Regions from separate parts of the Exiguobacterium sp. BRG2 genome, predicted to be linked through region 4. Evidence: riboswitches for the same ligand, from Rfam matches in the RefSeq annotation. Region 4 holds a riboswitch; each other region holds the start of a gene.
The links. A riboswitch is a leader RNA that binds a small molecule or an ion and turns the genes downstream of it on or off. The one in region 4 is predicted to bind thiamine pyrophosphate.

Region 1 (8,015 bases), 230 kb from region 4:
TCCCGCTCACCACCGGACGTCTCACCATACAGGGCGAACGTCAATGCATCAAAAATCGTCGTTTTCCCAGCCCCTGTATTCCCGGAAATGACGAACATCGTCCGTCCAGCAAGTGCCGTGAAATCAATCGTCTCTTCACCAGCAAACGGACCAAAGGCGCGTAATGTCAGTCGTTCTGGGCGCATGTCGCTTCCTCCTTCAAGACGGCTCGCATCGCTTCCGTCGGCTTCTTCTCACGAACTGCTTCATAAAATTCACTGAACAGATCCGCAACAGAAGCATCCTTGACCTGCTCACGCGATGCTTTGACCGCCCGCGTACTCTCGCGGACGAATCCGATTCGCTCGAGGTGCAGGATGTTCGGATAGATTTTTTTCAGCTTGCCCATCGGATCCATCAAGGCTTCGCCGTCCGTCAGGTTGATTTTTAAATAATCATCCGTGACTTGCGTCGCAACGAACGCAGGATCCGTCAATTCATCGAGACTACCAGTCAGTTCTCGCAAATCACGTTTTGGTGCAAGCGGTTCGAATCGACGATCGAACGTACCAGTATCGTTCAACGTCAACACATCGACGCCTTTGACGTGATGTGCTTCTGAAAACGAATATTTCAAGAGCGATCCGCTGTATCGGACCGTCTCGGATTGAATTGCAAGCGGGTTGTGCAAATGACCGAGTGCTGTATAGGTAAACGGTGCAAACTGGCTCGCACTAACTTGCCCTGCCGTTCCGACGGATAATTGCCGCTCCGAATCTGTCTCGAGTCCACCGATGACAAAGGCATGACCGACGAGAACACTCGGTCCGTCTGGGACACATCCGGCAAGGATCGTCCGCATTGCGTCATCATGCGTCTTAATCGTTTCATCATTGTGCACATACCGGACGGTCGCAGGATCGGCAAATGGCACCGGGTAAAATGATACTCCCTTGATCGCGACCGGCTTGATGACCGGCGTCAATTTTCCAACAAGGTGTAGACCCGCCCGTTGGAGTAACGTCGTTCCGAAACTTAACCGTTCGGCTGAATCATGATTTCCGCTGATCGCAATGACCGGTATGTCCCGGTCAAGAATCAGAGCAGCGAGCGTCTCATCGAGTAGTTCAACGGCTTCTGTCGGCGGGACGGCACGGTCGTATAAGTCACCCGCAATGACGATTGCATCCGGTTGTTCGCGATCGACGAGTGTCAAAAACTCGCTCAGGACCGCCCGTTGGTTCCCGAGCATCGACTCGCCATGAACGATTTTACCGAGATGCCAATCGGCAGTATGTATCCATTTCATCTTCATCACACTCACTTTTTAAATATAGTAGCTTAAGTGTAGCATGCGAGCGTTCGTTCTGCGACGAACATCCGTTTGGAACACAAAAAGCAGGAGGCGAATGCCTCCTGCTTTTTGCGCTTTCACAACGAGCGTATTACTTCGTCCGTTGCTTTCTAAAACGTTGGACGGAACGAATCACAGAAACTGATCCGCCGATGATCGCACCGACACCGACGACGATGCCTGTCTTAAATTTTTTGCCCGTTGGTCCGGATGTATGCGTTGCTTGATTGTGTTCAAAAAGTTGTTGGAGGGGCGACGACGTCTCGACTTCGAGAATCTTCGATGCATCCTGATGCAAATCTTCTCTACGTTCGACACTACAAGGTGACAGATAGAATGGGTTCAAGTTCGTCCGGTACCGGTCCGGATTCCAGTTGGCTTGCTGGACAACCGCCTGTGTTTCTTCCGTCTGTGCTTGATCCTTCATCGGATCGAATTCTTGTTTCATCTGAATCACTCCTCTTCACGTTCAAAACCTGTAGACCGATTTATGTCTGAAGTCTTATTTACCTGTTTTTTAAACATTTAAAACATATATTTTTAAAATTAGTTTTACTGTTTTATGAACGTTTATCCGAAATAGGCGTGATACAGTCGTTTTGCTTTAACGAGATCCGCCTCGCCATGAATCAAGACACGACCATCTCGAAAGGCGACCATTCGATGCTCATCCGTCGTAAACGCCAGCAAGTATGGATTATGGGCGGAAATCGACGCAACCAGCTGGAGGCGTTGTTTTAATTGTTCGAGATCCCGCTGCCCGTCTCCACGGATTTGAACGGCATCGCGACCGCACAGTGCCGTGAAACGCACCGTTTGATTCGATAAATAAGGATAAGACGGCTCGATGCCGCACGAGGGGCACTCTGTTTGCTTCAGTGACTGGACGTTGATTTGTTGGAATGTATTCGACCACACGTCAAAGGCAAGCAGACGTGTCCGCAACGCGTCCGTCTTCCCGCTCAACCACTTCAACGCTTCCGTCACTTGTAGAGAGGCGACCATCTGAACAGCTGGACCGATGATTCCCGCCGTATCACACGTCTCCTGATCACGTGGTAATTGATCGAGCAGACACTGCAGACATGGCGTTTCTCCCGGGCGAACAGTGAAAGTAATCCCGTAACTGCCGATGCAGCCGCCGTAAATCCACGGAATCGAGCGCAACAATGCCATATCGTTCATCAGTAAACGAATATCGAAATGATCCGTCGCATCGATGATGAGATCAATATCATCGAGAAGCCACGTCAGCGCTGCCCGGTCGACATCTAATACATGTGCTTCGATCGTCACCGTCGAATTAATCGCTTCAAGTCGCGCTTTTGCAGCAATCGCCTTCGGTATGCTGTGCCGTGCATCATCCTCCGTATAGAGTTGTTGCCGTTGTAGATTACTCCACTCGACATAATCGCGGTCGACGATTCGGACGACGCCGACACCAGCGCGAACGAGTTGTTCTGCCGATGCTGTTCCGAGTGCCCCCATCCCGATGATCAGTACCTTTGCTGTTGCGAAGCGTGCTTGTCCAGCTTCTCCAATCGGTCGAAATCGAGTTTGACGTGAATAACGTGTCATCGAATCAATCCACTCGTTGGACTACTCGCGACTGCATACTGTTTCTTCTCGATTCTTCCCGCTTCGTAGCCGAAGCGCCCTGCTTCGACGGCTAGTCGCATCGCGTGCGCCATCTTGACTGGATCCTGGGCATGGGCGACAGCGGAGTTCAATAAGACACCATCCGCTCCCAGTTCCATTGCATAGGCAACGTCAGTTGGAGAACCGATGCCAGCGTCGACGATGACAGGCACCGTCGTCTGCTCGATGATGAACTTTAGGTGGAGCGGATTGAGGATGCCTTGCCCAGACCCGATCGGTGACGCAGCCGGCATGATGGCATGACAGCCGAGTTCCTCGAGTCGTCGTGCAAGGACGACGTCGTCCGATGTATACGGTAAGACGATGAACCCATCTTTGAGTAACTCTTCAGAAGCCCGTAACGTCTCGATTGGGTCAGGTAGTAATGTCTTATCGCACCCAATCACTTCAACCTTGACCATGTCGCACATACCGGATGCCCGCGCAAGCTTTGCTAGCCGGACAGCTTCTTCCGCTGTCTTCGCACCAGCCGTGTTCGGTAGTAAATCGTACTTCGTTAAATCAAGCGACTCCAAGAAATTCGATTGTTGTTTGTCGAAGAGATCGAGCCGCCGGACAGCGAACGTCAAGATTTGTGAAGCGGACGCATCGATGGCCTCCTGCTGTACCGTAGCATCCGTATATTTCCCCGTTCCAAGTAATAACCGTGATTCGAATGTCTTTTCTCCAATTTTCAACATCTTTATCCTCCTCCTACGAAATGAACGATTTCGAATGTGTCATTGTTCCGAACGACCGTTTGATCGTAAGCTCCGCGGTCGATGATCTGTCGGTTCTGTTCGACGATGACGAGTTTTTCCCCTAAGCCAAGTTGCGTGAGCATGTCCTCAATCGTCTCAATCTGTTCAATGGTGTGGTCGTTGCCGTTAATCGTAATATTCATCGGACTTCCTCCTTTAGGATCAACCGTAATGTGTTTGCCAAAACTTCCGCTGTCGCCGGTGCGAGTAATATGCCATGCCGATGATGCCCCGTCGCTATAAAGATCCGACGGGATGAATCGGCGACTCCGATATATGGCAAGCCGAACTCTGTTTGTGGTCGTACGCCTGACCAGACTTCTTCGATGACAGCATCACGGATCGGTGGATAGAGACGCTCTGCTGCTTGAAGCAGTGACGTGACTCCTGCGACACTAACACCGATCGTCTCGTCGTGCGGTAGTTCGGTCGCACCGATCAATATCCGTCCGTCCGCTTTCGGTACGAGGTAGACGTCGTCATCAAACAGGATCGAGCGTAACGGCTGACCCGCGAGACGGACCGCCAGACATTCCCCTTTGACACCGTGCGTCGCTATCGAAATACCAGCTGTATCGAGCAAGGCTTGGGACCCGCGTCCGGCAGCAACCGTCACCGTTCGTCCCGTCCACGTTCCCGTGTTCGACTCAACCCTAATGAAATCATTACTCTCCTCGATTCGCGTGACGTCCACCTGTTCTTCGATTGGTATCCCACGATTTCGTAAGGCATGCATCAATGCAGTCGTTAGTCGTCGCGGATCGATTTGACCGACCGATGGAAATAAGTATTCTTGCCCATTTCGTTTCAATAAAAATGGTTGTTCCCGGTAGCCACAATCGATCCCGGTCTCGCGCGTGAGGCGTCGCGCAAGTAACGGATACAGACGGCGACTTCGCGCGGCAAGTGTATGCAATTCTTCTCTCAGCTCGATGTCCGTCGCAAGCATTCCGGCAGCCGCCCGACTCGTCCCTTGTCCGCATGTTCCGCGATCAAGGACAAGAACGGATTCGTTCTGACAAGCGAGACTGTAAGCAAGCGTCAAACCGATGACTCCACAACCGATGATGATGTGATCCGTCATACCCGTACCCCCTGATAACGCTGAATGGCAGCATGCGGGTCCGCTTGACCGAGAATACCGGATAAGACGGCGATTCCGCTTGCACCGGTCACTGCGATCTCAGGAATGCGATCAGGAGTGATCCCGCCGATTGCGATGACTGGTTTCGTCGTGAAAGTGACAACTTGCTTCAAGGCATCGATCCCTCGCGGTGGCACGTTTGGTTTCGACGCTGTCGGATAAATATGACCGTACAGCAATCGATCGGCTCCTTCCGCTTCCGCTGCAAGTGCTTCTGCCAGAGAGTGGACGGATTTCCCGATGATAAGATTCGGAAAGTGACGCCTTACATCGCCGACGCGTAAGGATCGTCGAGTCAACTGCACACCGATACCAGCGACATGGGCGACGTCGACCCGGTCATGAACGGTTAATTGATTAGGCGAATACCCTTTCGCAAGGAGCGCGTCAATCAGTTCTAGCAATTCTGCTGCCGACAAATTCGGTTCTCGAAGATGAAGCTGATCCGTATATGGTTGAAGCGATTGAAAGGTTTCCACTCCATCGCGTGGATTGATGGATCCCGTCGAAATCAGATGTAAACGCATCATGTTCTTCCTTTCGATACGAAAAAGGACCACTCCCGATGTTGAAGGGAGTGGTCCGAAAATGCGCTAAAGCGCTAAGGATATCTAAGGTTTCGAGCCACTTCCCTCCGCTAGTACGAACTAGATCAGGTTCAAAGGGTCCGGATACTTCCGTCTCAGTCTGCTGGGAGACTCCCCTAGTGTCTTTTCGTGTTTAATTGGCTTGCCCCATTAGTCTAGCATGAGTTGCTTTACTTCGCTAGTCCTAGTTGAGCGCTTCCACTTGCTGAATAAGCTCCGATTTCGTCGGTCGCTGTTGCTTCTGGCTGTCGGCATAGGTCTGCTTCAGCTTTAAGATCCGCATCACTTTAGCATCGAGCATCGCAGGCGTCAGCGTTTTTTCTTTAACGGCTTGCATCACTTCGGTGTGGACCTTCGGATAGGCACCTGCTTCCGAAAACATCGCCATATCAGCTCCATTGACAAGTGCCTGGCGTGCCGCTTCCGCGAGACCATATCGTTTCGTGATCGCCCCCATGACAAGGTCATCCGTGATGATGACACCCTTGAATCCGAGTTGTTGACGCAAGAGGTCAGTCAAGATCGGCTTCGAGAGCGAAGATGGATTTTGATCGTCATACGCGGGATAGAGAATATGGGCGACCATCACCATCTCGGCGCCCTCTTGAATCGCTTCTTGGAACGGTAACAGTTCCGTTCGCTTCAGTTCTTCCTTTGATGCTGTCACTTTCGGCAAACCGACATGGGAATCGACACTCGTATTGCCGTGACCGGGAAAATGTTTGACGACCGGAATCGTTCCCGTCTCTTGCATCCCATGCATCAGGGCCGTACCGAGAGTCGCGACGGTCTTCGGATCAGCACTTAACGCACGGTCGCCGATGATTGGATTGTTCGGATTGCTATTGACGTCAAGGACCGGTGCGAAGTCCATGTTGAACCCATAAAATCGTGACAGGTGACCGAGCGTACGTCCGACATCTTCCATTTTTGCAGCATCTGCACCTTGCGCCATCCGTTGACTCGTCGGGAGACGTAATCGTTGATCCGGTACCCGGCTGACCCGTCCGCCCTCTTCATCAACCCCGACGAAGGCATACGGTTTTTGGTTCGTTTCTTGAATGGCACGCGTGAACGTCAAGAGTTGATCTTCTGACGTAATATTCCCACCAAGCAGTAAGACCCCACCGATCGCATGCGTCTGCAACAATTTCCGGTCAGCTGCTGAAAGTTCCGTGCCGGCAACTCCGATATAGAGCAATTGATCGATCTTTTCTGACGTCGACATCGCTTCAAGTTGCTGCTTTAATCGTGCTTGTTGTCGTTCTTCCTTTGTCGGCTCAGGCTTTGATTTCTTCGCCTCCGTCGGTTGCTTCGTTGCTGGTTGTGATGGTTTCGTTGGTTCCGTCGTCTCCTGCGCACACCCTGCAAGCAACAGGCAACCGATCAGTACTACTTTCTTCACAAAGGATCCTCGCTCCGGACACCATTGATGGAATAATAGACGGAAATCTCAGCGTTCAAGGATTGCGAGACCGAACAGTATTTATCTTTTGATAACGAGATGGCACGACGGACCTTATCTTCCGGGAGATCACCTTCAAGCCGGTAATGAATCGAGATCGACGTAAAGCGCCGCGGATGATCCTCTGCCCGTTCCCCTTCGATATCCATTTCGAAATGAGTGATCGTCAAGCGCATCTTCTCTAAAATCGAGACGATGTCGATTCCAGTACAGCCGGCAACGGCATGTAGCAGCAGTTCAGTCGGTCGTGGTGCTTGATTTTCGCCACCGTTCTCCGGTGCTGCATCCATCGCAAGATGATGCCCTGATTCCGTCTGTCCACTAAACCCCATCTGTTTGTTCCATGTCACTGTCGCTTGCATCGTTTCCACTCCTTTGTCAGTAGTCTTCTACTGTAGTATACGCAAAAAATAGCAAGCCTGGAAATTCACACGCTATTTCGAATAATGGTTCTTTTCCCGAATTCTCGCTTTGCGATACCCGACGAAATCGTTTCATGCTATCCTGTTACTCATAGTTTCGCGCGCAAGCGCCAGAATTGAGGAATCATCCATGTCACCTACTACTCGTTTAAGTCGACGCGATTGGCTGTTGATCGCCACGTTGTCGCTCCTGACGTTCGTTCTCGGAACAAGCGAATTCGTCATCGTCGGGATCCTCGCTGAAATCTCCTCAGCTCTTAATATCACGATCGCAACAGCCGGTACGCTCGTCTCGGCATTTGCCATCTCCTTTGCGATTGGTACACCGATTGTCATGTCGCTGACCGGTCACTTGGAACGGCGTCGCCTGATTCTACGTCTGTTACTCGTTTGGGTCTTACTGAACCTTGCCAGTAGTTTTGCTCCAAGTTACGAAGTATTGCTCGCCACCCGCAACCTGACAGCCATCCTGACCGGTGTCTTGATCTCGCTCGCAATGGTCGTCGCAAGCGATGGCGTACCTGTCGCGAAGCGCGGTGTCGCCGTTTCGTTCATTTTTGGTGGTTTTACACTCGCGAACGTACTTGGTGTTCCGATCGGTACGTTCATCGGTCAACACGCTGGCTTCGCAGCCACGTTTTGGCTGACGACAGTCATGGGAATGA
Region 2 (8,015 bases), on a different contig from region 4:
ACCGAACGACTCCGTGACGGTCTTCATCTCAAAAGGTGAGGAAGAAAAAACGTTGACAGCGACGTTCCCTGAAAAGGTCGTCTATGACGCGGTCAGCGAGAACGAGGACGAGGAACCACCGAAACAAGTCATCCGGATTGAGACGGAAGATGCGAAAGGGAAGCGGACCGTCATCGAGGAATCAATTGACCAAGATGAGACATTCGACGTGCCGGTGACGATTGATCCGGGAGAAGAAGGCAAGATTACGATTTATAAAGACGATACGGTGTATCGTTCAAAAACCATCACGTACAATCAAGCAAAAGACGCACAGTAAATGTGATGAAAAAGGAGTGCATAGGATGACGGAACAACGCATCGAAGAGAATCGAGAAGGAACGATCATACGCCTGCAGGGTGGCTTTTATGATGTCATGACACCAGAAGGAGAGGTCCGTTCACGGGCAAGAGGGAATTTCCGAAAACGCGGCATCAGTCCAGTCGTTGGAGACGAAGTCGTTCTTCATATCGAAAGTGAGACCGGGTATATTCTCGAAGTGAAGGAGCGGGACAACTTTTTAGTACGCCCGCCTGTCGCGAATATCGATCAAGCGTTGCTTGTCGTCTCGGCTGCAGAACCTGATTTTTCAGCGCACTTGCTCGATCGTTTCCTCGTCTTGATCGAAGCGAAGGAAATCCAACCCGTCATCCTGTTAACGAAGATGGACTTGCTTGATGATGTCAAAGGTCCTGCAGTTAGAGAGGCAATTGCCGCTTACCGGAAGATTGGATATACGGTCATCGAGACATCCAGTGAGACGTTGTCGGGTGTTGAGCAAGTCCGTCCGTTACTGGCCGGGAAAACGAGTGTTCTTGCCGGACAATCCGGTGTTGGGAAAAGTTCGCTCTTGAACGCACTTGAACCAACACTCGACTTAGAGACGAGTGCGATTTCGAAATCACTCGGACGTGGGCGGCATACGACACGACACGTCACGTTGATGCCACTTGCCGAAGGCTTGATTGCTGATACACCAGGTTTCTCGAACCTTGATTTTCCGTATGATATGGAAATCGAGGATGTACGGTGGAGTTTTCCTGAATTCGTGGCTGTACAGGACGAATGTAAGTATCGAGGATGTTTGCACTTGAATGAACCCGGATGTGCTGTCAAGGAAGCCGTCGAAGCACAAGAAATCATGTCCTCTCGTTATGAGAACTATGGTATGTTTATAGACGAAATCAAGAATCGAGCCCGGAGGTATTGAAGATGATTAAAATTGCACCATCTATCTTATCAGCAGATTTTGCGAATCTTGAGCGTGATGTCAAAGCAGTCGAGGCAGCAGGCGCGGACTATATCCATTTCGATGTCATGGATGGTCAGTTCGTACCGAATATCTCGTTTGGACTGCCTGTGCTCAGCAGTTTACGTCAAAAGACGGATATGGTCCTTGATGTCCATTTAATGATTGACCAGCCAGAACGTTTCGTTGAAGATTTCGTTAAGGCAGGGGCAGATATCGTGACGTTCCACGTCGAAGCGACGAACCACGTCCACCGTGTTTTACAACAAATCAAGCTATCCGGTGCAAAAGCAGGGGTCGTCTTGAATCCTCACACGCCATTATCGACGATTGAACACGTCCTTGAGGATGTCGATATGGTCTTATTGATGACGGTCAATCCGGGCTTTGGTGGACAAGCCTTCATCGAGAATGTCATGCCAAAACTCGCATCACTTGCACAAATGAAAGCAGATCGTGATCTGACATTTGAAATCGAGATTGATGGTGGCGTCAACCCGGAAACAGCAAAACTTTGCATCGAAAACGGCGCGAACGTTCTTGTCGCGGGATCAGCAATCTACAATGCACCAGATTATGCGGAAGCGATCACTAGCATTCGTCAAGGGGCTGCCGTATAATAAGAACGAGAAAACGAAATATGATGACCGCAAGGGGTGTCGCTTGAAAAGCGGCTGAGAGGAGTCTTTTAGACTTTAACCCTTCGAACCTGTTCCGTTCAAACGGACGTAGGGATGTGGCGCACGCAGGCAGTACGGCGTTCGTCGTATTGCCTTTTTGCGTCCTCTCGTACAATGAAGGAGGAAATAGCATGAAACGGTTACAAATGATGATGGAAATTGCCATCTTCGCAAGTCTCGGGGTCGTCTTTGATTTACTGATTCCATTTAAAATGCCACAAGGCGGTTCAATCAGCTTAGCGATGTTACCGATCTTTGTCATGGCATTTCGCCACGGTGTCATCGGAGGTGTCGTCACAGGAGCGCTTGTTGGTACGATCCAACTGATGTTCGCCCCACAAGTCTTGACGATCGTCCAACCATTACTCGATTACACGATTGCATACGGTGTCGTCGGACTGAGCGGTCTGTTCGCCCGTCAGGTTAGACAAACTGCACGTAACGGACAAAAGAAACGTTTGATGGCGTTCGTTCTCCTTGCAACACTATTAGGCGCAGGACTCCGTTATATCTGTCATGTCATCAGCGGAATCGTGTTCTTCGCGAAATATGCAGAAGGTCCAGTCGTGCCATATTCATTAGTTTATAACGCGACATACATGGTACCATCTTATGTTTTATGCGGTGTCGTCGCGGGTCTCCTCTTTACAACTGCGCCACGTTTACTACGTTATTCAGCACGAGGCGTCTGAGATGCGGGCGATTCTCGTGTGCGCCGGTCCTCAAGAAGAAGTGCCTGATTTGCGGATGCTTTGTCAGTCTAGTGATTTCATCATTGGTGTCGATGGTGGTGTTCAGACTATTGAATTGTTTGGGCTGACATGCGACATGACGATCGGTGATTTTGATTCGCTTGGTTACGTACCTGAAGGAGCAATCGTTCATCCGGCTGAGAAAGATGAGACGGATCTCGAACTCGCCCTTCGTACAGTATCAGAGATGAAACGGTTTGATGATACTATCATCGTCGGAGCAACAGGTGGACGACTCGACATGACCGTTCAAAATGTGTATTTATTGAAGCAATACCCTGAAGCGCGACTCGTCACGAAACGGGAAGAGGTGCGATATTTGGCAGTAGGATCGTATGCAGTCGAAGCCGAAATCTATCATTATCTTTCTTTCATTCCACTTGTGCCGTCAATCTTGAGTTTAGCTGGAGTCAAATATCCACTTGATATGCATCCTGTTCCGGTCGGAGGTTCCTTGACCGTCAGTAATGAATGGAGTACGTCAGAAGCGACAGTAGAGCTCCATCAAGGAGAACTATTGATGATGCGAACACTTAAGGAATAGAACAAGCATATGAAAAAAGGCCGTGGATGATACCGCGGCCTCTTTTCATATGGCATTATTCTTCGAGTTGGGAAGGGGCGACTCGAATGTCACTTTGAGCCGATAGGTGTTTTCCTTTAATGAACAGATGATAGCTTCCCCACATGACGAGGAAAAATGGAACACCGATGTATAAAGCAATTCGTTGATCCGCTTGAAACGCAAGACTGAAAAGGACAACGACATTAAGTGTCAACGATATCAACGGTAATGCTGGATAGAATGGCGTCTTGAACTTTAGTTCGGATAGATCATGTCCGTTTCGGATGAACTGACGGCGGAACGCAAGTTGCGAAGCGGAAATTGAAATCCAACCGACTTGAGCACCGAGTCCAGCTAAAGACAAGAGCCAGATAAAGACGGTATCCTCTGCGAAAAAAGCTGTCAGAAGAGATAACATCGCAAACATCATCGTAAAGAGTAAAGCGCGCATCGGCACACCACGGGCATTAACATAAGATAATTTCTTTGAAATCATCCCTTCTTGTGCCATTGCCCATAACATTCGGGTCGCGGCATACAATCCCGAGTTCCCGACGGATAATAGTGCTGTCAAGACGACGATGTTCATCAAGTCAGCGGCATACGGGATGCCGATCGCATCAAAGACCATGATGAATGGACTACTGACTCCGCCAGCCGTCTCATACGGAATCAATGCACCGACGATCGTGATCGATAAGACAAAGAAAATGAACGTGCGCCAAACTGTATTCCGGATAGCTTTTGGAATCGATTTTTCAGGCGTATCGGACTCCCCAGCCGCGACACCGATCAATTCGGTCCCCTGAAAAGCAAAGTTGACAGCAATCATCGTCGTCAAGACACCGAGAATTCCGTTCGGAAACCAACCGCTTGCCGTGAAGTTTGCAAACAATGAGGATGGACGATCTGCTTCCATCGGTAACCAGCCAAACCAAGCTGCGCCACCAAGAATGATGAAGAAAAGAATGGCGAGTACCTTTAAACTTGAGAACCAGAATTCCGCTTCCCCGAACGCTTTGGCGGAGACGGCGTTTAAACCGAATAACAAGACCGTAAAGACGGTACACCAGACAACGACCGGCACATTCGGAAACCAACGGTCCATCAAACTACCGGCAGCTGTGATTTCAAGCGCGACCGTCACAGCCCAGCCGAGCCAGTAAATCCAACCGACGGCAAAGCCGACCCCTGGTCCGATAAAGCGGGTCGTATAGGTCTGAAATGACCCCGAGACCGGCAGATAGACCGCTAATTCTCCAAGACATAACATCGTCAGATACATGATGGTCCCACCCACGATGTAACTGAGGACCGCCCCGAGAGGTCCTGCTTGTGAAATCGTTAATCCTGACCCTAAAAATAAGCCTGTTCCGATAATTCCACCGAGTGAAATCATGAACAGGTGTCGACTCGTCATCTCTCGTTTGAGTTGCATGATGACTTCCCCCAATTCTGACAAAATAAAGTACGTTCCTATTGTAAGCGTTTTCAATAAAAGCGACAATTAGTTTATGAGAAAAATAAATGAGGGCATAAAAAAACCGGAAGGGAAGATTCCCATCCGGTGGTTGCGCCTTATACGCGTTCGACTTTACCTGATTTAAGAGCTCGAGCTGAAACCCAAACCTTTTTTGGCTTACCGTCGACGAGGATACGTACTTTTTGTACGTTGACTCCCCAAGTACGTTTTGTTTTGTTCAATGCGTGTGAACGGTTGTTACCCGACTTTGGCGATTTCCCAGTAACGTAGCATTTACGTGCCATGCGTTCCGCCTCCTTTTATGTTGTTTTGCGTTCGTCCTAATAGACACTTTGCTATCTTAGCATGGTGTCAAGGCGGTTGCAACATAAAAAAAGTAGCTGACAAGAAAAAAACTTGACAGACAACCTCGAAATTTAAAATAATGGATGAGGATGATGGTAAAAGTTCATTTGACCGCTACTATTTTTCACTTATTCATTGTATAGTCAGTACGGCGACTTTTCAATAGTAGGTCCTTATAGTAGAATTATGAGAAGAATACAATATTCAAAGGGGGCTACTCAGGTGGCGATCGAGATGAAAACGACCTATGGAAAGATTGATGTAGATAATGATGTCGTCGCGCAACTTGCGGGCGGCGCAGCAATGGAATGTTTTGGTGTCGTTGGTATGGCATCTCAGTCTCAAATCAAGGATGGTCTTGCTGAACTCTTAAAACGTGAGAACTTTGCACGCGGTGTCATCGTTCGACAGTCTTCAGAGCAAGTTCATATCGATATGCATATTATCGTAAGTTATGGGACGAAAATCTCAGAGGTGGCGAACAACGTACAGAGTCGCGTGAAATACACGCTCAGTCAGGCACTAGGTCTTGACGTGACATCTGTGAACATCTTTGTCCAAGGAGTCCGCTTGACGAATGTCTAAGGCGGAAATAGAGGAGGAAACTTTAGTGAGTGTAGATCGTTTAACAGGAGCGCAGTTAGTCAAGATGATTCAAAATGGCGCGGCGAATCTTTATCAAAACGCAGATTTCGTCGATTCATTGAACGTCTTCCCTGTGCCAGATGGTGATACGGGAACGAACATGAATTTGACGATGACTTCAGGAGCAAAAGAAGCAGGTAAATCCACTTCGGATTCTGTATCGGAAGTCGCGAACGTCTTCGCACGTGGATTATTAATGGGGGCGCGCGGAAACTCTGGCGTCATCTTAAGTCAATTGTTCCGTGGATTCTCGAAATCAATCGAAGGCAAAACAACGATTGATACGAAGGAATTCGCAGATGCATTACAAAAAGGTGTTGATACAGCATACAAAGCAGTCATGAAACCGGTCGAAGGGACAATCTTGACAGTTGCCCGTGAAACAGCTGTCGCTGCTATCGCACAATCTGAGACGACGACGGATTTCTTAGAGTTGATGCGTCAACTCGTCGAAGCTTCGAAAGTATCGCTCGACGGTACACCAGAACTTCTTCCTGTATTAAAAGAAGTCGGCGTCGTTGACTCTGGTGGTCAAGGTCTCGTCTGTATCTATGAAGGATTCCTCGCGACACTCGAAGGAAAAGAACTTGATAAGCCACATGCGCCAGTCATGGAAACACTCGTCGAAGCAGAGCATCATAAATCGGCTCAAAGCTTCATGTCGACAGAAGAGATCCATTACGGTTACTGTACGGAAATCATGGTTCGCTTCCAAGATGACAAGTTAGCAAATGCACCGTTCAGTGAAGAAGCATTCCGGAACGAATTATCGGAATTCGGTGATTCGTTGCTCGTCGTCGCGGACGAAGAGCTCCTTAAAGTTCACGTCCACGTTGAAACGCCAGGAGAAGTCATCACAAAAGGACAACGTTTCGGTGAGCTCGTTGCTGTTAAGATTGAAAATATGCGTCAACAACACTCGACGATCCTCGAAGAAGAGGGCGCGAACCAAGTCACTCCAGTCGTTGCACCGAAGGCAAAAGCAAAAGCGGCCCTTGTCACAGTCGCAATGGGTGAAGGAATCAGCGAACTCTTTAAATCACTCGGTGTCAGTGTCGTCATCGAAGGCGGACAAACGATGAACCCGTCAACGGAAGACATCGTCAAGGCGATCGAGGATGCACACGCTGAACACGTTTATGTCTATCCGAACAACTCGAACATCATCATGGCCGCTGAACAAGCAGCATCTGTTGCGAATTGTGGCGTAACCGTCGTGAAATCAAAGACAGTTCCACAAGGTTTGGCGGCGACGATCGTCTATAATCCGGAAGCGACTGTCGAAGAGAACGAAGCGCACATGGCAGATGCGATTGCAGCCGTTAAGTCGGGACAAGTCACATATGCCGTACGTGATACGAACATCGATGGTGTAGAAATCAAGAAGGACGACCATATGGCGATTGCTGAAAAACAAATCGTCGCTACGGACGCTTCAAGTCTTGGTGCAGTCAAGAAACTCGTCGATACACTCGTCACGGAGGACGACGAAATCATCACGGTTCTTTACGGTGAAGGCGTGGCTTCGGAAGAGGTTGACGCACTCGTCGCGTACATCGAATCGGTCAATCCGGATGCTGAAGTGGAAGTCCACGACGGCAAACAACCACTCTATTCGTACATTTTAAGCGTCGAATAAAACCATCATACTGAAAAAGGGCGACTAGCCTTTTCACGAATCCCACCATCTGCGATAATAGAGGTGGGATTTCGTTTGTTTCATAGAAAGGGGAAAAGAAATGAAATATCGTAGCGTCTTTGACATCATCGGACCAGTCATGGTTGGTCCATCGAGCTCGCATACAGCAGGGGCTGCACGGATTGGATTGATGGCGGGTAAATTATTCGGGGAAACGCCTACTGTCATCCACATCACGTTTTACGGTTCATTCGCGGATACGTATCGTGGACATGGAACGGATGTCGCCATCATCGGCGGTGTTCTCGGATACGATACGTTTGACGACCGGATTCCACAATCGATCGATATCGCGAAGTCGAAAGGGATTGAGATTCATTTCGAGACGAGTGAAGCGTTGACGGATCATCCGAATACGGCTCGTGTCCATTTGACGAATGGAGTAGAAGAGTTTGAATTGGTTGGTATTTCAATTGGTGGGGGAACGATTGAAATCACAGAATTAAATGGTGTACCGCTTCGTTTGTCCGGTGGGGGACCGGCACTCGTCGTCTTGCACCATGACCGCTTTGGTGCGATTGCAGCCGTGACGAGCATTTTGGCTGATTACGAAATCA
Region 3 (8,015 bases), on a different contig from region 4:
AATCGAAAAGTATAAAGCGAAATTAAAACGCCAAGAAAAACTACTTGGGGATCGTCTTCGTGTCATGCAAGAAAATGACGGGAACTCGATTAAATGGGAAGAAGTCATTTTTGGGGCAAAAAACGTCGGTGACCTCGTTAGCCGTGTCATGGCCGGAAAATCGATTTCAAAGCAAGATGATAAAATGATCACGGATTATCAAAATACGCAAAAGCAATTAGCGGATGCACAACAAGAAGTGAAAGACAAGAAAGCACAATTGGTTGTTGAAAAGCAAGAATTGAAACGCCAACAAGCAGAACTTGAATCGCAATTAAAAGAGCGAAACAAACGCTTAAAAGAATTACGTAAGAAAAAAGAGAAATTTGAAACACAATTGATGGATGCAAAAGAAGTCCAGCAAATTCTGATTGCTCAAGAAAAAGCGATTGCAGCTGAAAAGGCAGCACGTGAACGTGAAGCACGGATCGAAAAAGAGCGTCAAGCTCAAGCAGCACGTGAAGCAAAAGCGCGAGCAGAAGCTGAAGCAGCTCAAGCAGCGGCTCAAAAAGAAGCTGAGCAACAAGCAGCTAAAGAAGCAGCGGCTCAGCAGGCAGCACAAGAGAAAGCGTCGCAAGCCGCGAAACCTTCTGGTTCGACGAAACAATCGACTCCAAAAGCATCTACACCTGCGCCAGCACCAGCTGCGCCAACACCGTCAGCACCTGCGACACCTAAACCGTCACCATCATCCGGTGGTCTGTTCATCCATCCAACGGTTGGGGCTGTCACGCAAGGCTATGGCTCAGCAGGTGGAGAAAACGGTTATACGTTCCATAACGGGATCGACTTTGGTGGTCCGGTTGGAACTCCAATCGTTGCAGCTGCAACAGGAACAGTCATTACAGCATCAGGTGGTGGTCCTTACGGAAACCACATCATGATTGCCCACCAATTAAACGGTAAAACGTACACAACATTGTATGCTCATATGAGCGCACTCAATGCTCACGCAGGTCAACGCGTCAGTCAAGGTGAACAAATCGGTTTACGTGGAAGCACTGGGAATTCAACTGGTCCACACTTACACTTTGAAATCCACGTCGGTGGATACAGCTATAGTGCAACTGGTCCAGCTAGCTCAGTGAACCCAATGACGATGTTTTAAACAGTAAAGAATCGTTGCTTATGCAGCGGTTCTTTTTTTGCGATTTTCAAAAAATAAATGATTATATTACAAAAAACGTTTTCATTTGAAATGTAAATGAAATTTTTTTGAAACGATTAGGGTGCTATAATCTATTTCAGATGTGAGAGAAACTTGAATACTATAATAAAATATGAAAAACATAAGTGAGGAAAACGATATATGCTAAAAAAACTAATTTCTACCATTGTTTTAGGAGCATTACTTATAACAGGAACACAACCAATTGCGGCAGCAACGATCAAAGAAAAAAAGGCTGAAAATGCCGCAGAACAACGTAAATTAGAAAAAGCAATTAAAAAACAAGAGTCGAAAATTTCGAAAGAACAACGTCAAATCAATCGAATCGATGCAGCGATCAACGAAAAGATTTTTCAGATTTCCGAAAAAAATAAACAAATCGAGAAATTGAATTTGCGAATCGATGAATTAAAAGCAGACATCGTTCGCTACGAAGAGATGTTGAAAAAACAAGAAGAACTACTCGGTGATCGTCTACGTGTCTTCCAAGAAAACGATGGAAACTCAATCAAATGGGAAGAAGTCATTTTTGGATCGAAGGATTTAGGTGATTTATTTAGTCGTGTCATGGCAGGGAAAAAAATCGCGGAGCAAGATGATAAAATGATTTCGGATTACATCGCAACCCAACAAAAGCTAGCGGAAGCAAAACAAGCGCTCGTTGAAAAAAAGACGAAGCAGGTTGAAGAGAAGAAAACATTAATCGAACAAAAAAAAGCGTTGAAAGTTCAAATGAAAGAACGCAGTGCTACGCTTAAAAAATTAAGAAAAGGTAAGACGAAGTTTACGACAGAACTTCTAGACGCGAAAGAACTACAAGCGACACTTGAAGCTCAAGAACGTGCGATTGCGGCAGCGAAGGCAGCAGCTAAAGTGGCGGCTGAAAGAGCAGCAGCCGAGAAAGCAGCAGCTGAAAAAGCCGCTAAAGCGAATGCTCAAGCAGCAAAACAAGCAGGTAAGAGTTCAGAATCACCTACTTCAGTTGCTTCACCCGTTGTTTCGAGCGGTGGGAAATTCGTTCGTCCATCTTCTGGTGGCGTATCACAAGGGTTTGGACCAGCAAGCGGTGCGAACGGCTATACGTTCCATAATGGTGTCGATTTCAGTGGTTCGGTCGGCTCACCAATCGTCGCAGCAGCAGCTGGAACGGTCATTACAGCTTCAGGTGGTGGGCCTTATGGAAATCACGTCATGATTTCTCACTTCCTTGACGGGAAAGTCTATACGACAGTCTACGCTCATATGAGTTCGTTATCTGTTCATGCAGGACAAACAGTTTCTCAAGGTCAGCAAGTTGGAACACTTGGTAGTACTGGGAATTCAACAGGACCACACTTGCATTTCGAACTACATGTCGGAGGCTATCAGTACAGTGCCTCTTCTCCTCTGAATGCAGTTAATCCATTAGCATATCTATAATTCAAAACGAGCTTCGGCTCGTTTTTTTCTTGCCGCTATGCTACAGTTAAGGCGAAATGAATACTTGAGCAACTAGGGGAGCTGGAGGAATCCGGCTGAGAGGAAAACCAATCTGTTTTCGACCCTATTACCTGAACTGGATAATACCAGCGTAGGAAAGTTGAGCCGAACGGATACCGAAATGGTTGGATAACGATTTCGTATAGCGTCGACTGCTTTTTTACAGCGGTCGACGCTTTTTTTGTCGGTAACAACTCCCTTACATTGCTCGATGGAAAGGTGAGAAAAATATGAAACATGTATTGACGATTGCGGGATCTGACTCCGGTGGTGGAGCTGGAATTCAGGCAGATTTAAAGACATTTTCAGCATTGGGCGTTTATGGGATGAGTGTTTTGACAGCGGTAACGGCTCAAAATACACTGGGCGTTCAAGCAGTAGAAGAGTTATCATCGGAAATCGTTGATGCCCAATTAGCTTCAATCTTTTCAGATATTCGTGTGGATGCTATCAAAATCGGTATGGTCTCGAATGCACAAACGATTCACGTCATTGCAACACATCTTCGCAAACAGACAGTTCCAATCATACTAGACCCTGTCATGGTCGCAAAAGGCGGGCATGCCCTATTGCGGACGGAGGCAGAGGAAGCACTAATCGCGGAGTTACTGCCACTTGCGACACTCGTCACACCAAATTTACCGGAAGCAGAGCGCTTAACAGGGCAATCAGTTACTAATCTAGAGGAGATGCGACTGGCGATGCATCAGTTGGCTATGAAGACTGGAGCTGTCTTGCTAAAAGGTGGACATCTACCGGGAGCTGCCACGGATTTATTATGGGACGGGCAAGAAGAATACCGTTTCACATCAGATCGGTTAGATAATCAACATACTCACGGAACAGGCTGTACCTTATCTGCAGCGATTGCGGCACGGATGGCACTTGGAGAAGCTTTACCGGACAGTGTACGTCAGGCCAAGAAGTATGTTACAGAGGCGATTCGTCATGGATTTGCTCTCGGACAAGGGATTGGACCGACACATCATTTTCATTCACTTTGGAGGGATTCACATGTTTACGACCATTCTTAAACACAAACCACTCATTCATCATTTGACGAACACAGTCACGATCAATGATTGCGCCAATGTCACACTTGCCGTTGGCGCATCTCCAGTCATGGCGGAGGATATTCGCGAAGTGGAAGAGATGGTTCGACTCGCGCAAGCTCTTGTCTTGAACATTGGAACAATTGATGCAGACATGCAAGCAGCTCAACGACTCGCCGCAAGCGAAGCGAGACGCTTGAACGTTCCGATCATCCTTGATCCAGTTGGAGCGGGAGCCACATCATTGCGTACGTCCTTTTCAAAAGAATTGAGTAGACTCGGATGTACGGTCGTTAAAGGAAATGCTTCAGAAATCAAGACATTGCTTGGGGAGAATGGACGAACAAAAGGAGTCGATGCTGCTAGTGATGAGATCATGGATCGAGAAATCATTCGTGCATTCGCTCGTAAACAAAAGTCCGTCATTGTCGTCACAGGTCCAATCGACTACATCACGGATGGCATGCGCGAAGTGGAACTACAAGTAGGTACGCCGCGTCTCGGAGACGTCACAGGTACGGGGTGTATGACAGCTTCTTTGATTGCGAGTTTTCTTGGTGCAGGATATTCTGCGTTTGAGGCAGCAGTCCACGGAACATTTATCATGGGAAAAGCAGGAGAACAGGCAGCATCAGAAAAAGGTCTAGGTAATTTCAAACGAGAGTTGTTCAATGCAATCAGTCTGATGACGGAGCAAGATTTGATGGAGGTGGTAGAACATGTCAATTGATTATTCCATTTATGCGGTGACAGATCGTCGATATCATCCGGGAGTTGCAATCGAAACGGTCGTTGAAGAAGCGATTTTAGGTGGTGCAACGATTATACAATTACGGGAAAAAACAGCGCAGGGAAAGGAATTCTTCGAACAGGCAGTCCGGTTAAAGAGACTGACGGATCGTCATGATGTTCCTTTGATTATCAATGACCGAATTGATATTGCGTTACTTGTCGGAGCTGGTTTGCATATCGGACAAGAAGATATTCCTCTAACCGCAGCGCGACGTCTCTTACCGAACACTGTGATCGGCGTATCGGTAGCAACCGTCGCGCAAGCGATTGAAGCAGAACGAGATGGAGCATCTTATTTAGGTGTAGGTTCTCTATTTGCGACGTCATCGAAAGCAGACGCCGACTCGATGCCACACACGATGCTTCAAGCGATTCGCGAAGCCGTGCGCTTACCTTTAATTGGCATTGGCGGAATTACGGCAACGAATGTCGCTTCTCTTCCTATCCCATTAGAAGGATATGCGGTCATCTCGGAAATTTTTGCTAAAGAAGATCGACGGCGTGCTGCACAACATATGACAGATGCTGTACGGGAATGGCATCAATCTCTTCAGAACAGGGTATAATCCGTTCAGAGGTGATTGTATTGAAATGGCAGACGATCCGTTTTCGGGGCTATTGGATCCGGTATCGATTGGAACCACAAATCATTCGCGTGGATAATCGGGGGATCTACCATTTGGGGAAAATTTTATTTCCGCGTCCTAATCGTGTATCTTATGAAATGGCTCTCTTGCTGAAGGAAAAGTATGAAAGACGCTACAAACGTCCGTTGTATATCAAGACAAGTTCGATCGCTACAGAAATTTGGGGACACACCCACTTAGACATCTATTATCGAATACTGCTTCGTCTCCCGATTCCTGCTCGATTACGTAAGCGTTATAGGAATCGATTGGAGAGTACGAAGATCATCGATATCGGTGTACGTGCGGTCGATCAAAATCGAATCGTTTGGGATATCGGTGATTACGTAGGGGGATGGGTTGTATTTTGGCTCATTCGTAGGCGGATGCGCTGAACTTGCAAATGTCCTGTTTCTCATGGTGCAATATAGAAATAGAAACGAGGTGACGGACATGGACATTCCCCGTTGTGAAACGATTGCTATTGATGAACAGCGTGCGTCTGAGATTGGACAAGTCGTTGATACGATTCCGACGCTTGAAATCGGAAAATTATTTAAGATCCTTTCAGATGCGACACACTACGAATCGTTTATGCGTTGACGATCGAAGAGGAATTGTGCGTTTGTGATGTCTCTGCTTCTGTCGACTGCTCGATTGCGACAGCATCTCATCATCTTCGCTCCCTGTTAAAACAAGGGCTCGTCAAGTTTCGTAAAGATGGAAAAGCCGTGTATTATTCTTTAGATGACCATCATGTGTCGTCGCTTGTTCATATGGCGATGGAGCATGTACAAGAGGGAAAAGCAGTATCTGAATAATTCTTAGAGTAAACGAAAAGCGCAGCTTTGGCTGCGCTTTTCGTTTACTCTAAGGACGATTCGTCTGACTTGTTAGGTGCGAACCGGTGGGAAAAAAAGATTGTCGCACTAATTAATAAAAAGGACAGAATAGAGAGACTGAGACACATCCATTTATATGTAGCGACTAAAGTATCTGATTGTTGTAATTTTGCTTGAAGTGTCTTATACAAATCATCTTTCACACGAGATAAGTCCTCGAGAATCGTTTGTGTCGTTTGCGTCGTTTGTTTGGCAAGGCGCTTTGCTGCCGTTGGACTCTGACGCTCATAGACGACGAATACTCGTTCAATCTCGGACTCCCAGACATTATTGCGACGTAGTAAATCCTTGATTGCTCCTGGCGTGGTCGACGATTGATTTAGACTGTTTCGTAAATCATGAATTTTAGAAGTAGAAAAGTAATACTGTTCGAGATAACGACTATCTTCATACAATAAAAGACCACGCACCGCATTGGCACGATCTCGGTTATGTTCAACCAACTGGTCCACTTGATTGATTAACGGTATGTCATGATCCTTCATTTGCTCTGTTATCGTTGCAATCGTCCGATAACCGGATAGGGCGTAAATGATTGGGATAGAAGCGAATAAACTGATCAAAAGGATCAGCAGAATACGCTGACGCCAAAGTGAGTGCATGCAATCATTCCTTTAAATAAATAGACATGTCATAAGCTTAACTACTATCGCAAAAAAAGTGAAGCCTGTCCATTTTTTGAATAGGGAGAAGAAAGTAAAAAAATCAGTATTCCGAATAAAAAAGCAGGAAAGCTGGTGCAATACGAGAAGCTGTTTTAAAGTAAACGAAATAGAAAAAGCACAGCTAGGCTGCGCTTGAGTTTAAAACGAATACGAATGTTCCTTATAATTCCCAAAAATAGTATGGATTTCTGAGAACGTAACGAACGCGTTAGGTTCGACAGAAGAAACGATTTCTTGCAAACGGACGATTTCATTATTTTGAACGACGACATAGACCATTTTCTTCGTTCGGTTGGAGTATCCTCCCCGTGCATCAAGGATCGTCACACCACGACCAAGTTCTTTTGTGATGACTTCATTTATTTCATCCGCCTTTTCGCAAATAATGATACATTGCTTAGAAGCGGAATAAAAACTGTAAACCGTTTGAAGAGCTTTGGCGCGAACGAAGCTCATGATAAGAGCATACATAACGTGTTTCAAATCGAAGACCCACCATACCAAGATATAGATGACAAGATCTTGTATCAGAAATATGCGAGGAAGTGGCCAATTATGAAAACGAGCAAAGAAAAACTTTCCAAGAATATCGAGTCCACCTGTCGATGCGCCACCAAAGAAAATCAATGCCATCGCAAGACCAGAGACTAGACCGGCAAAGATGGAGGCAACAAGCGGATCGTTCAATGACTCGGGAACGATCTGAGTCGGAATCCAGTCGATTAAAAAAGAAGAGGCAACGACAATGATGCCAGATAAGAACATGAATCGCTTTCGTAAGAAACGGAAACCTAAAAGGAAGAGGGGAATGTTTAAGAGCAATTGGGTTAATCCGATTGGGGTGTGGAAAAGCTCTTGAAGGACAAGCGTGATCCCCATGATACCACCTGATCCGATATCATTTGGAGATAGTAGTAAGCTGATGTACAAGGAATACAGCAACGTACCTATGATTAAAAAACTGATTTTTTCAACTCTCTTTTTCTGTGGGTGTGTTGTAGTCATGGCATTATGATGAGTGACCTCATGCTCCTCCTTCTGTGAGTATCTGCCTGCAAGAGTACGCCCATATGCATAAAATTTCAACCCTTCTTATGAAAAAAGATGAAAAAGGGTAAGTTTTTTTAGGAAGGTGATGAAAATGAAGAAAACATTCTTGATTATAGGCTGTATTTGTTTAGGCGTATTGGTGGGGATTCGTCTTTTTCAACAACCAGACGAAGAAAACCAACGATCTATTTGGCATGATGGTGATCTCGTAGCTAGACAAGTCGGTGCTTCCATGATGAATA
Region 4 (8,015 bases):
CCGTTCTTCCGTTGGTGTCATGCCCGCCATGACGAAATCCACACGACCTGAGCTAAGCGCACCAAGTAGACTACCGAATTCCATATCTTCGATTTTTAATTTATATCCAAGATTTTTCGTAACTTCTTTGGCGATCGCAACGTCGAAGCCGACGATGTCTTCTCCTTTTTTCGTATCGATGTATTCAAATGGGAAGTAATCCGCTGATGTTCCCATCGTCAATACTTTATCACCCTTACTTGATCCACCTGTTGATTCTTCCGACGCGCCACATGCTGCCATTGTGACTGCCAGAATGCCTGCCATTGCCGTTGCTAATAATTTTTTCATTCGAGTTTTCCCCTTCCAACGCTCAATTGTCAGAACTTTAACAATAGTATGACTTATGTGTATGTCCAATTCAATACCGAAAAGCCTGACCTGTTCTATTGCTTTTAGAATATACGAATATTTATTCACTGTAAAGCATAAATATATAAATTTTTTTGACTTTCTATTCATAAATCATGCATAAATGACTATTTATACAATTTTGCAAACGTTTTCAAATTTAAAATTTATTATTTTAGTCTTATGAATACACAAAAAAAGACTCCTTTTTCAGGAGTCTTCTTCGCTTAGGCGTAGATTTCAATTAATGATTCAAGTTTCTCGACGACTTCTTCCGCCGTGAACGATTCGATGTCGAAGCGCTCGACCATCGAGAGGATGTTTCCATCTTGCATTAACGCAAAGGATGGAGATGAAGGTGGATAACCTTCGAAATATTCACGCGCACGGTCTGTCGCTTCGCGATCTTGTCCAGCGAATACCGTGACGAAATGATCGGGCTTGATGCCCTCTTTCCGATTGACGTACGCTGCCGCAGGACGGGCGATCCCGCCAGCACATCCACAAACAGAATTGACAAGGACAAGTGTCAGACCTTCCCGTTTCATTGCTTCATCCACGCTCTCTGGCGTCGTTAATTCTTCAAATCCAGCAGCTTGCGCTTCTTTGCGGGCTGTTTGGACGACATCTTCAAAATACATTTGGAAATCCATCGTATTGCCTCCTTTGATTCGTTCTCCTTCTTATTGTACGAGTTTCGGTGAAATCTGTCCAAGTCTGCCGCTTAATTCATTTTCTAAAAATGGTCGTGCCTGCAACAGATCACGGAATGCGATGTACCGGTCGATTTTTTCTTCCGTTGGTCGCTTGTTTTGTTTGTACGCACGGATCAAGATGTTCTTCGGTGTGTGCTCAAGATCGATGAATTCAAGCAATTGCGCTTCATATCCTACAAGCGTCAATAACTCGGCACGAATCGAGTCCGTCGCAAGTGATGCGAATTTTTCTTTGATCAGTCCGTGCTGGAGCATGACATCAAGCGGAGCGCAGTCCAATTGACGGTTCAGTTCCTTTTGACAACACGGTACACTTAGGATGACTGATGCATTCCAGTCGACAGCTCGCGCGAGTGCGACGTCCGTCGCAACATCACAAGCGTGAAGCGTCACCATCAGGTCGACTTCCGTCTCCCCTGTATAATCATGAACGTCTCCGACGCGGAATGTCAGATCGGTATAATCCAGATCACGTGCAATTTGCGTACATTCTTCGATAACTTCTTTCTTTAAATCAAGACCTGTCACTTCAAGGTCGAATCCTTTGACGACTTTTAAATAATGGTAGAGAGCGAACGTCAAATACGATTTCCCGCAACCAAAGTCTAAAATCCGCAGTTTTTTTCTTGTTGGTAAGGCGGCGATGCTATCCTCGACGAATTCAAGGAAGCGATTGATTTGCTTGAACTTATCGTACTTCTGTTTTTTGACTTGCCCCGCTTCCGTCATCACACCTAGACGAATCAGAAACGGAACCGGTACACCGTCTTCTAATAGATAGGTTTTTTTTCGATCATGCGACAAGAGTGCTTTCATTGGTTCCTTTTGGGATGTCTTGATCGCGACTTTCATCTTTTTCGAGAGCTGGAACTGCCATTCTTCTTCTTCAAAACGGAAGAGGAATTGCCGGAATTCCGTGAACCAGTCATCGAGTCGACCGATGAAATCCTCCACTAAAATATTTTCATGCTTCATGACGCGTTCAAATTGAAACTCAACCTGCATCATCACCGTATCTCTTAATAGAATCGGTTTTACCTTGATTCGTCGGAGATCATTGGATTTTTGACGCGGATTGCTCATCGTTGCATGGATCAGTACTCCTTGCGTGATTTTCGAAGCAAGGTTCGCTTTTAATTCATGTAGTTCCACTAGTCGTCCCGTCCTTTTCTAATGTTCTTTCGAAACTGTAGCAAATTCGTACCTGTTCGACAAGTTTACACGCTTCATCATTCGTACGTAATCAAAAGGAGGAGTGCATCATGTTCAAAAAAATTCTCTCACAAATCGGAATCGGTGCTGCAACGGTCGACACACGGTTGACGGATGATCGCTGTGAACCAGGCGGTCAAATCCACGGTGTCGTCCATATCAAAGGTGGAAACGTCGATCAAGAAATTGACCGGATTTATCTTGAATTCAACACGCAGTACAAACAAGAAGTCAATGATAGTACGACGTTTACGACCTTTACGCTCGACCGGTTTGCCTTAAATGAAGCGAAGTTCACGATCGAAGCGGGTGTCGAGCGGGAAATTCCATTCACATTACGTGTGCCACTAAATACGCCACTCTCCGTCAGCCAATCGAAATCATGGATCGAGACCGGACTTGACATCGCACAATCCGTTGATCCGTCGGACCGTGACGCTGTCATCGTCGAAGCAAACCGTTACCAAACGACGGTCTTAGATGCCATGGAGTCACTTGGCTTCCGGTTAAAGAAAGCCGATACAGAAAAATTACCTGGACGATTCCGTAAAGATTTACCGATTGCTCAGGAACTTGAATACTCAGCACGCAATACACACTACGCTCATAAACTGGATGAGATCGAAATCATCATGCTCCAAGACAGCTCAGGGATTGATTTAATCGTCCAAGTCGATCGTCGTGCGCATAGTCTCGGATCATTGTTCAGTGAAATGGCTGGAGCGGATGAGTCGATGATCAAACTACGCCTATCCAATAGTGAACTGCAGGATCAGTCATTTGTCGAACGCCAGCTGACAAACATCGTGGAGCGCTATAGCTGATCGATCGAATGACTAAAAAGTGATTCCTCTTCAAGGGGAGTCATTTTTTTGTTCAAATCGGAATGCACAAAAACATTATTAAAACTTATTTGCTAATGTAATCGTTTTCAAATAAAATATTGTTTTAAAACAAGCACCTTGCTATACTGTCCGTATTGAAAAGAATTCCAGTCGTGGTTTGACTAGAGGAGGATGTACATCATGAAAAGGATTGGGCAATTCACGTTAACAGCAGGACTCGCAGCAGTACTCGTTTCAAGTAGTTTGCCTGTCATGGCAGAGGCAGGATCTTCAGCAGATCGGATCAGTCAAAAAATCGACATGATGACACTCGAACAAAAAATCGGACAGATGATCATGCCGGACTTCCGGCAGTGGAATGGCAGTAACCATACGTCGCTTGCTCCGGAAGTCGCGAACATCATCGACCGTTATGATTTAGGTGGCGTCATCTTGTTTGCTGAGAACGTCAGTGAAACCGAACAGACGACAAAACTCGTTCATGATCTGCAAGAAGTCGTCAAACAAGATGACAGCAACGATATTCCGCTCTTTGTCACGATCGACCAAGAAGGTGGCATCGTCACTCGGCTCGGAACAGGAACGAACTTACCCGGCAATATGGCGTTAGGTGCGACCCGTAGTAGCGCGTATGCCAATGATGCCGGTCATATCATCGGTTCCGAACTGCATGCGCTTGGCATCAATGTCAACTTCGGTCCGGTTCTTGACGTCAACAGTAACCCTGGAAATCCCGTCATCGGTGTTCGCTCGTTCTCAAGTGACCCGGAGCTCGTCGGAACGCTCGGTTCCGCTTTGATGAAGGGTATTCAAACTGAAGGCGTCGCAGCGACCGCGAAACACTTCCCGGGTCACGGCGATACTGCGATCGATTCCCATTATGGCTTGCCGGTTGTCGACCGGTCCCTGGAGGAGCTGGAACAAGTCGAGCTCGTCCCGTTCAAGCGAGCCATCGCCGAAGACATCGATATGATCATGACAGGACACATCGGAATGCCGCAAATCGAGTCTGAAGTCGTCACGTCAAAAAACGGCACTTTCCCTTTACCTGCGACATTGTCGGATGACGTCATCACGGGCGTACTGCGCGAAAAACTCGGCTACGATGGCATCGTCATCACGGATGCTTTGAATATGCAGGCGATCGCCGACAATTTTACGGAATCAGAAGCCGTTCTGAAAACATTTGACGCCGGTGTCGACATCGCGCTCATGCCGACGATTCTTCGTTCCGAGCAGGATGTCACAAAACTCGACCAGATTTTTAAGGACGTGATTGCGGCAGTCAAAGACGGACGTCTGTCAGAGGAACGGATTGATCAATCGGTCGAGCGGATCCTGACGCTGAAGGCAGAACGCGGAATATGGAATGGCACGACGGATACGACATCCTTAGCTGATAAACTCGCGCAAGCGAACCAAATCGTCGGTAGTCCCGAACATAAAGCAAAAGAACGCGCGATGACGGAAGCCGCGGTCACACTCCTGAAAAATGATCAGCGGACGTTACCCTTCAAGCCGAAAAAGAATGCAAACGTTCTTGTGATCGCCCCTGCGACGGATCAAACGGACAGCATGAAAAAGACGATTGCTTCCCTGCCTAAGAACCGGAACTGGCACGTAACGACAGCGAATTACTCGGCTACTACGCTACCGCTCGACCAAAACCCGACACTACGGGCACAACTCGATGCAGCAGATTACATCATCGTTGGTTCAAACGTCAATACGAGTGCCAAACTACTGCCTACTGCACCAGAGCAAGCGATTCCAGCTTCAATCTTCCGGTATGCGAAACAAACAAATACACCATCCGCCTTGCTCAGTCTCCGTAATCCATACGATGTCGCCGTTCAACCGGACGCACCGGCACACGTCCTCGTCTATGGTTTTAAAGGGGATCCGAACGGACCGGACTCTGAAGCAGGCAATCTGAAATCAGCGGGACCGAACCTCCCTGCTGGTATTCGAGCAATTTTCGGAACGTTCAAACCGCAAGGCACTTTACCGGTTGATGTGCCGGTCTTTCAGAACGGTGTCTTTACCGATCAACTGCATCTCGAATTCGGTGATGGCTTTAAAAACTGGAAAAAATGAGAACATGATACACAAAAGACCGAGCCCCCTTTAAAGGATGCCTCGGTCTTTTAATGCTTGATACGGATATTCCGCTTCTTCTTTCGCACGATGGTAGACGCGGTAAAGTGAGTAGATCAGCAGTCCATAAATGACAATCATTATGACAGTCGAAATGAAGCTACCGACGCTAAATTCAAACTTGAACGTCACCTTCAAATTCCAGATGGTAGCATATGTGCCATACATCGTCACTAAAAGGGGGATGATATATCCAGCAAATCTAACGTTCGCTTTTCCAAGCATACGTTGTACAACGTAGGCAACGATAATGATCAGCAAAATGATAAAGATTTCCATTTTGATCCCTACTCTCACTATGATATATACCTAATTCTACCATCTATTCGTTTAAGAAGATACCGTCCGTGCTGGAATCGTCTCGTAAATCGACGTAAACGTTTCTTCCGTCCATCCCATATGCCAAAACAGCAACTCATAATAACAGCTCGTCACGAAATGCCGTTTCATCCGCTCTCGTTCAGCCGAGCTTGCTTGTTCCGCCAACGCATCAAGCCGTGCAATCTGTTCAAAGACGACCTTTTTGAACCATTCCGAACTATATGTGTCGATCCATTGCTGATAGATTTTTTCATCCGGTGTACACGTCAATAATTGTTGTCCAACTTCATAATACAACCAGTAACATGGCAAGATGGCAGCAATCGTCTCACCAAGCGTCCCTTCACTCGCATGATGCATGTGGGAGACGTAAGCATATGCTGTCGGTGCCGGTTCAAATGCTTCAAGATCTGCTTCCGTAATACCGAGCGGCTCAAAAAATGATTGATGTAAGCTCAACTCTGCCTCGTAAGTCGAAGTAGCATGCTCGGCAAGTGTCGCGATCGTCGCGAAGTCGTCTGCTTTTGACGCTGCCTTCGCTTGAATCTTCGCAAAGTGTTTTAAATAATAGGCATCCTGCATGACGTAATGCCGAAATTTCGAGAGCGGTAACGTTCCCTCGCCGATTCCTTGTACGAATGGGTGGGTAAAACTACTATCCCAATACGCTTGTGCCGCTTGTTTGATTTCTTGTGTGAATGTCATGATCTCATCCTCCTCGTTTAGTATGATACGAAAAAACACCACCCCGAAACACACGGGCATGGCGCAAGAAGAACAAGACTTGACGCCACTTCCCTCCGTAAGTACGAACTTAATCAGGTTCAAAGGGTCCGAACGTCTTCGTTCGTCTCAGTCGGTCTACCGACTCCCCTAGTGGTCATTATTCGATTCAAATTCACTATAGCATGCTGAAAATGGAAGTCAAGTTGTCCTCTTTTCGCTATACTATGGAGTGTCAGAAGACGGATGCCGTCTCCATCTACAGACCGATTCCGAACTTCTTTCGTTCTCGTACACTAATTTTAGTACCTGATACTATAGTTCATTCTGTTACTTACAATTGGAGGAATTCATTATGCATACACCAACAAAAATCATGGCGTCAGCCGTTATCGCTTCTGCTTTATTACTTCCGACAGCCGCATCCGCTGAGCAAGTCGTTGATAAAACAATCGTCACTCTCGGGGAGTCGCTCGGCGCAAAGGATAAGGCTTGGGTGCTTTCCCGTCTCAATGCACCGGAAGGCATCACGCCGATCATCGCCACTTCTGCTGACGAAGAAAAATATCTCGGGAAAAACATTCCCCAGTCGCAAAAAGGTGGCAACATGTATTCATCCGCTAAAATCGAATTGATGGAAAAAGGTGACGGACTTTCCGTTGCGACGGAAAACATTACGTGGGTGACGAAGGATATGTACTTGAACGCTCTCGTCACGGCAGGTGTCAAAGATGCCGACATCACGATCACTTCTCCTTATAAAGTGACTGGAACATCGGCACTGACAGGAATCATGAAAGCCTATGATCAAACTTCGGCTGAGACCGGAATCAAGCTGAGTGACGAACGGAAAGATTTAGCACAGCAAGAATTATCGGTCACTTCAGACGTCGGGAAGACAGTCGGGACAGATAAAGTCGCTGATTTGATGAATGAGATCAAGGCCGAAATCGCCAATCAAAAACCGGAAACAAAAGTCGAGATCGAAAACCTGATCGTCCAAGTCATTCAAAACAACAACATCCAACTGTCTGATGCACAGATGGATCGGTTGACGAATCTATTCAATCAAATGGAGCAAGCGAACATCAACTGGGGGCAAATCGAGAGTGGACTAAAAAATGCTGGTCAAGACATCCATGCGTTTGCAACGTCCGAGGAGACAAAAGGATTCTTCGCTAAATTATTTGATGGTCTGAGTGACTTCTTCAGCTCGATTGCTGGTGTGTTCAAATAATTCAGACTTCCGCAATTAACAAGATAATGGTAAACTGATTGTATCTGAAACGAAAGGTGGTGTGAAATGATGGACTTTGCTGCGTGCAAACATTGGTTAATGGAACAATTGTATCTGTTGCGCGCGATTTTTCATGGAATGGCGTTCTAAGGCACCCGTCTGCCCTTTTTAGAACTTCATGATTGAAAAATACAGCAAAGCGCATCTTTCACACACTAGGGAGAGTGCTATTTGCGCTCTCCTTTTTTTAATGCGCGCGAAAGGATCAACTCATTATGATGATTTGCGACATTCAACATCTGACAAAACAATTCGGAGGCGAAACGATCTTAACGGACGTTTCCCTCTTCTTAAACGAACACGATCGTGTCGGTCTGATTGGACGAAACGGGAGTGGTAAAACGACATTACTCC

Region 1: it holds a riboswitch for thiamine pyrophosphate, as region 4 does, so the genes downstream of both, Q9R23_RS02615 (thiamine phosphate synthase) here and tenA (thiaminase II) in region 4, are expected to answer to the same signal.
Region 2: it holds a riboswitch for thiamine pyrophosphate, as region 4 does, so the genes downstream of both, thiT (energy-coupled thiamine transporter ThiT) here and tenA (thiaminase II) in region 4, are expected to answer to the same signal.
Region 3: it holds a riboswitch for thiamine pyrophosphate, as region 4 does, so the genes downstream of both, thiD (bifunctional hydroxymethylpyrimidine kinase/phosphomethylpyrimidine kinase) here and tenA (thiaminase II) in region 4, are expected to answer to the same signal.

The regions. Positions count from the first base shown of each region.
Region 1 is NZ_JAUZUW010000001.1:510,095-518,109, reverse strand. It holds gene Q9R23_RS02650 (SMC family ATPase) at 1-185, opposite strand, end outside; gene Q9R23_RS02645 (exonuclease SbcCD subunit D) at 167-1,288, opposite strand; gene Q9R23_RS02640 (hypothetical protein) at 1,425-1,781, opposite strand; gene Q9R23_RS02635 (ThiF family adenylyltransferase) at 1,904-2,911, opposite strand; gene Q9R23_RS02630 (thiazole synthase) at 2,908-3,672, opposite strand; gene thiS (sulfur carrier protein ThiS) at 3,675-3,875, opposite strand; gene Q9R23_RS02620 (FAD-dependent oxidoreductase) at 3,872-4,816, opposite strand; gene Q9R23_RS02615 (thiamine phosphate synthase) at 4,813-5,403, opposite strand; TPP riboswitch at 5,489-5,591, opposite strand; gene nagZ (beta-N-acetylhexosaminidase) at 5,648-6,868, opposite strand; gene Q9R23_RS02605 (OsmC family protein) at 6,865-7,290, opposite strand; gene Q9R23_RS02600 (MFS transporter) at 7,481-8,015, shown strand, end outside.
Region 2 is NZ_JAUZUW010000002.1:105,471-113,485, forward strand. It holds gene pknB (Stk1 family PASTA domain-containing Ser/Thr kinase) at 1-319, shown strand, start outside; gene rsgA (ribosome small subunit-dependent GTPase A) at 345-1,250, shown strand; gene rpe (ribulose-phosphate 3-epimerase) at 1,253-1,909, shown strand; TPP riboswitch at 1,932-2,041, shown strand; gene thiT (energy-coupled thiamine transporter ThiT) at 2,101-2,661, shown strand; gene Q9R23_RS03240 (thiamine diphosphokinase) at 2,663-3,265, shown strand; gene Q9R23_RS03245 (amino acid permease) at 3,321-4,724, opposite strand; gene rpmB (50S ribosomal protein L28) at 4,865-5,053, opposite strand; gene Q9R23_RS03255 (Asp23/Gls24 family envelope stress response protein) at 5,337-5,699, shown strand; gene Q9R23_RS03260 (DAK2 domain-containing protein) at 5,725-7,398, shown strand; gene sdaAB (L-serine ammonia-lyase, iron-sulfur-dependent subunit beta) at 7,499-8,015, shown strand, end outside.
Region 3 is NZ_JAUZUW010000007.1:115,343-123,357, reverse strand. It holds gene Q9R23_RS10775 (murein hydrolase activator EnvC family protein) at 1-1,147, shown strand, start outside; gene Q9R23_RS10770 (murein hydrolase activator EnvC family protein) at 1,349-2,626, shown strand; TPP riboswitch at 2,691-2,801, shown strand; gene thiD (bifunctional hydroxymethylpyrimidine kinase/phosphomethylpyrimidine kinase) at 2,917-3,720, shown strand; gene thiM (hydroxyethylthiazole kinase) at 3,701-4,468, shown strand; gene thiE (thiamine phosphate synthase) at 4,458-5,096, shown strand; gene Q9R23_RS10750 (hypothetical protein) at 5,210-5,551, shown strand; gene Q9R23_RS10745 (hypothetical protein) at 5,610-5,759, shown strand; gene Q9R23_RS10740 (ArsR/SmtB family transcription factor) at 5,756-5,977, shown strand; gene Q9R23_RS10735 (CHASE3 domain-containing protein) at 6,022-6,660, opposite strand; gene Q9R23_RS10730 (YitT family protein) at 6,862-7,728, opposite strand; gene Q9R23_RS10725 (hypothetical protein) at 7,865-8,015, shown strand, end outside.
Region 4 is NZ_JAUZUW010000001.1:281,384-289,398, reverse strand. It holds gene Q9R23_RS01470 (transporter substrate-binding domain-containing protein) at 1-330, opposite strand, end outside; gene Q9R23_RS01465 (BrxA/BrxB family bacilliredoxin) at 618-1,043, opposite strand; gene Q9R23_RS01460 (class I SAM-dependent methyltransferase) at 1,074-2,258, opposite strand; gene Q9R23_RS01455 (sporulation protein) at 2,369-3,142, shown strand; gene Q9R23_RS01450 (glycoside hydrolase family 3 protein) at 3,344-5,260, shown strand; gene Q9R23_RS01445 (hypothetical protein) at 5,291-5,599, opposite strand; gene tenA (thiaminase II) at 5,651-6,346, opposite strand; TPP riboswitch at 6,420-6,526, opposite strand; gene Q9R23_RS01435 (DUF1002 domain-containing protein) at 6,720-7,601, shown strand; gene abc-f (ribosomal protection-like ABC-F family protein) at 7,877-8,015, shown strand, end outside.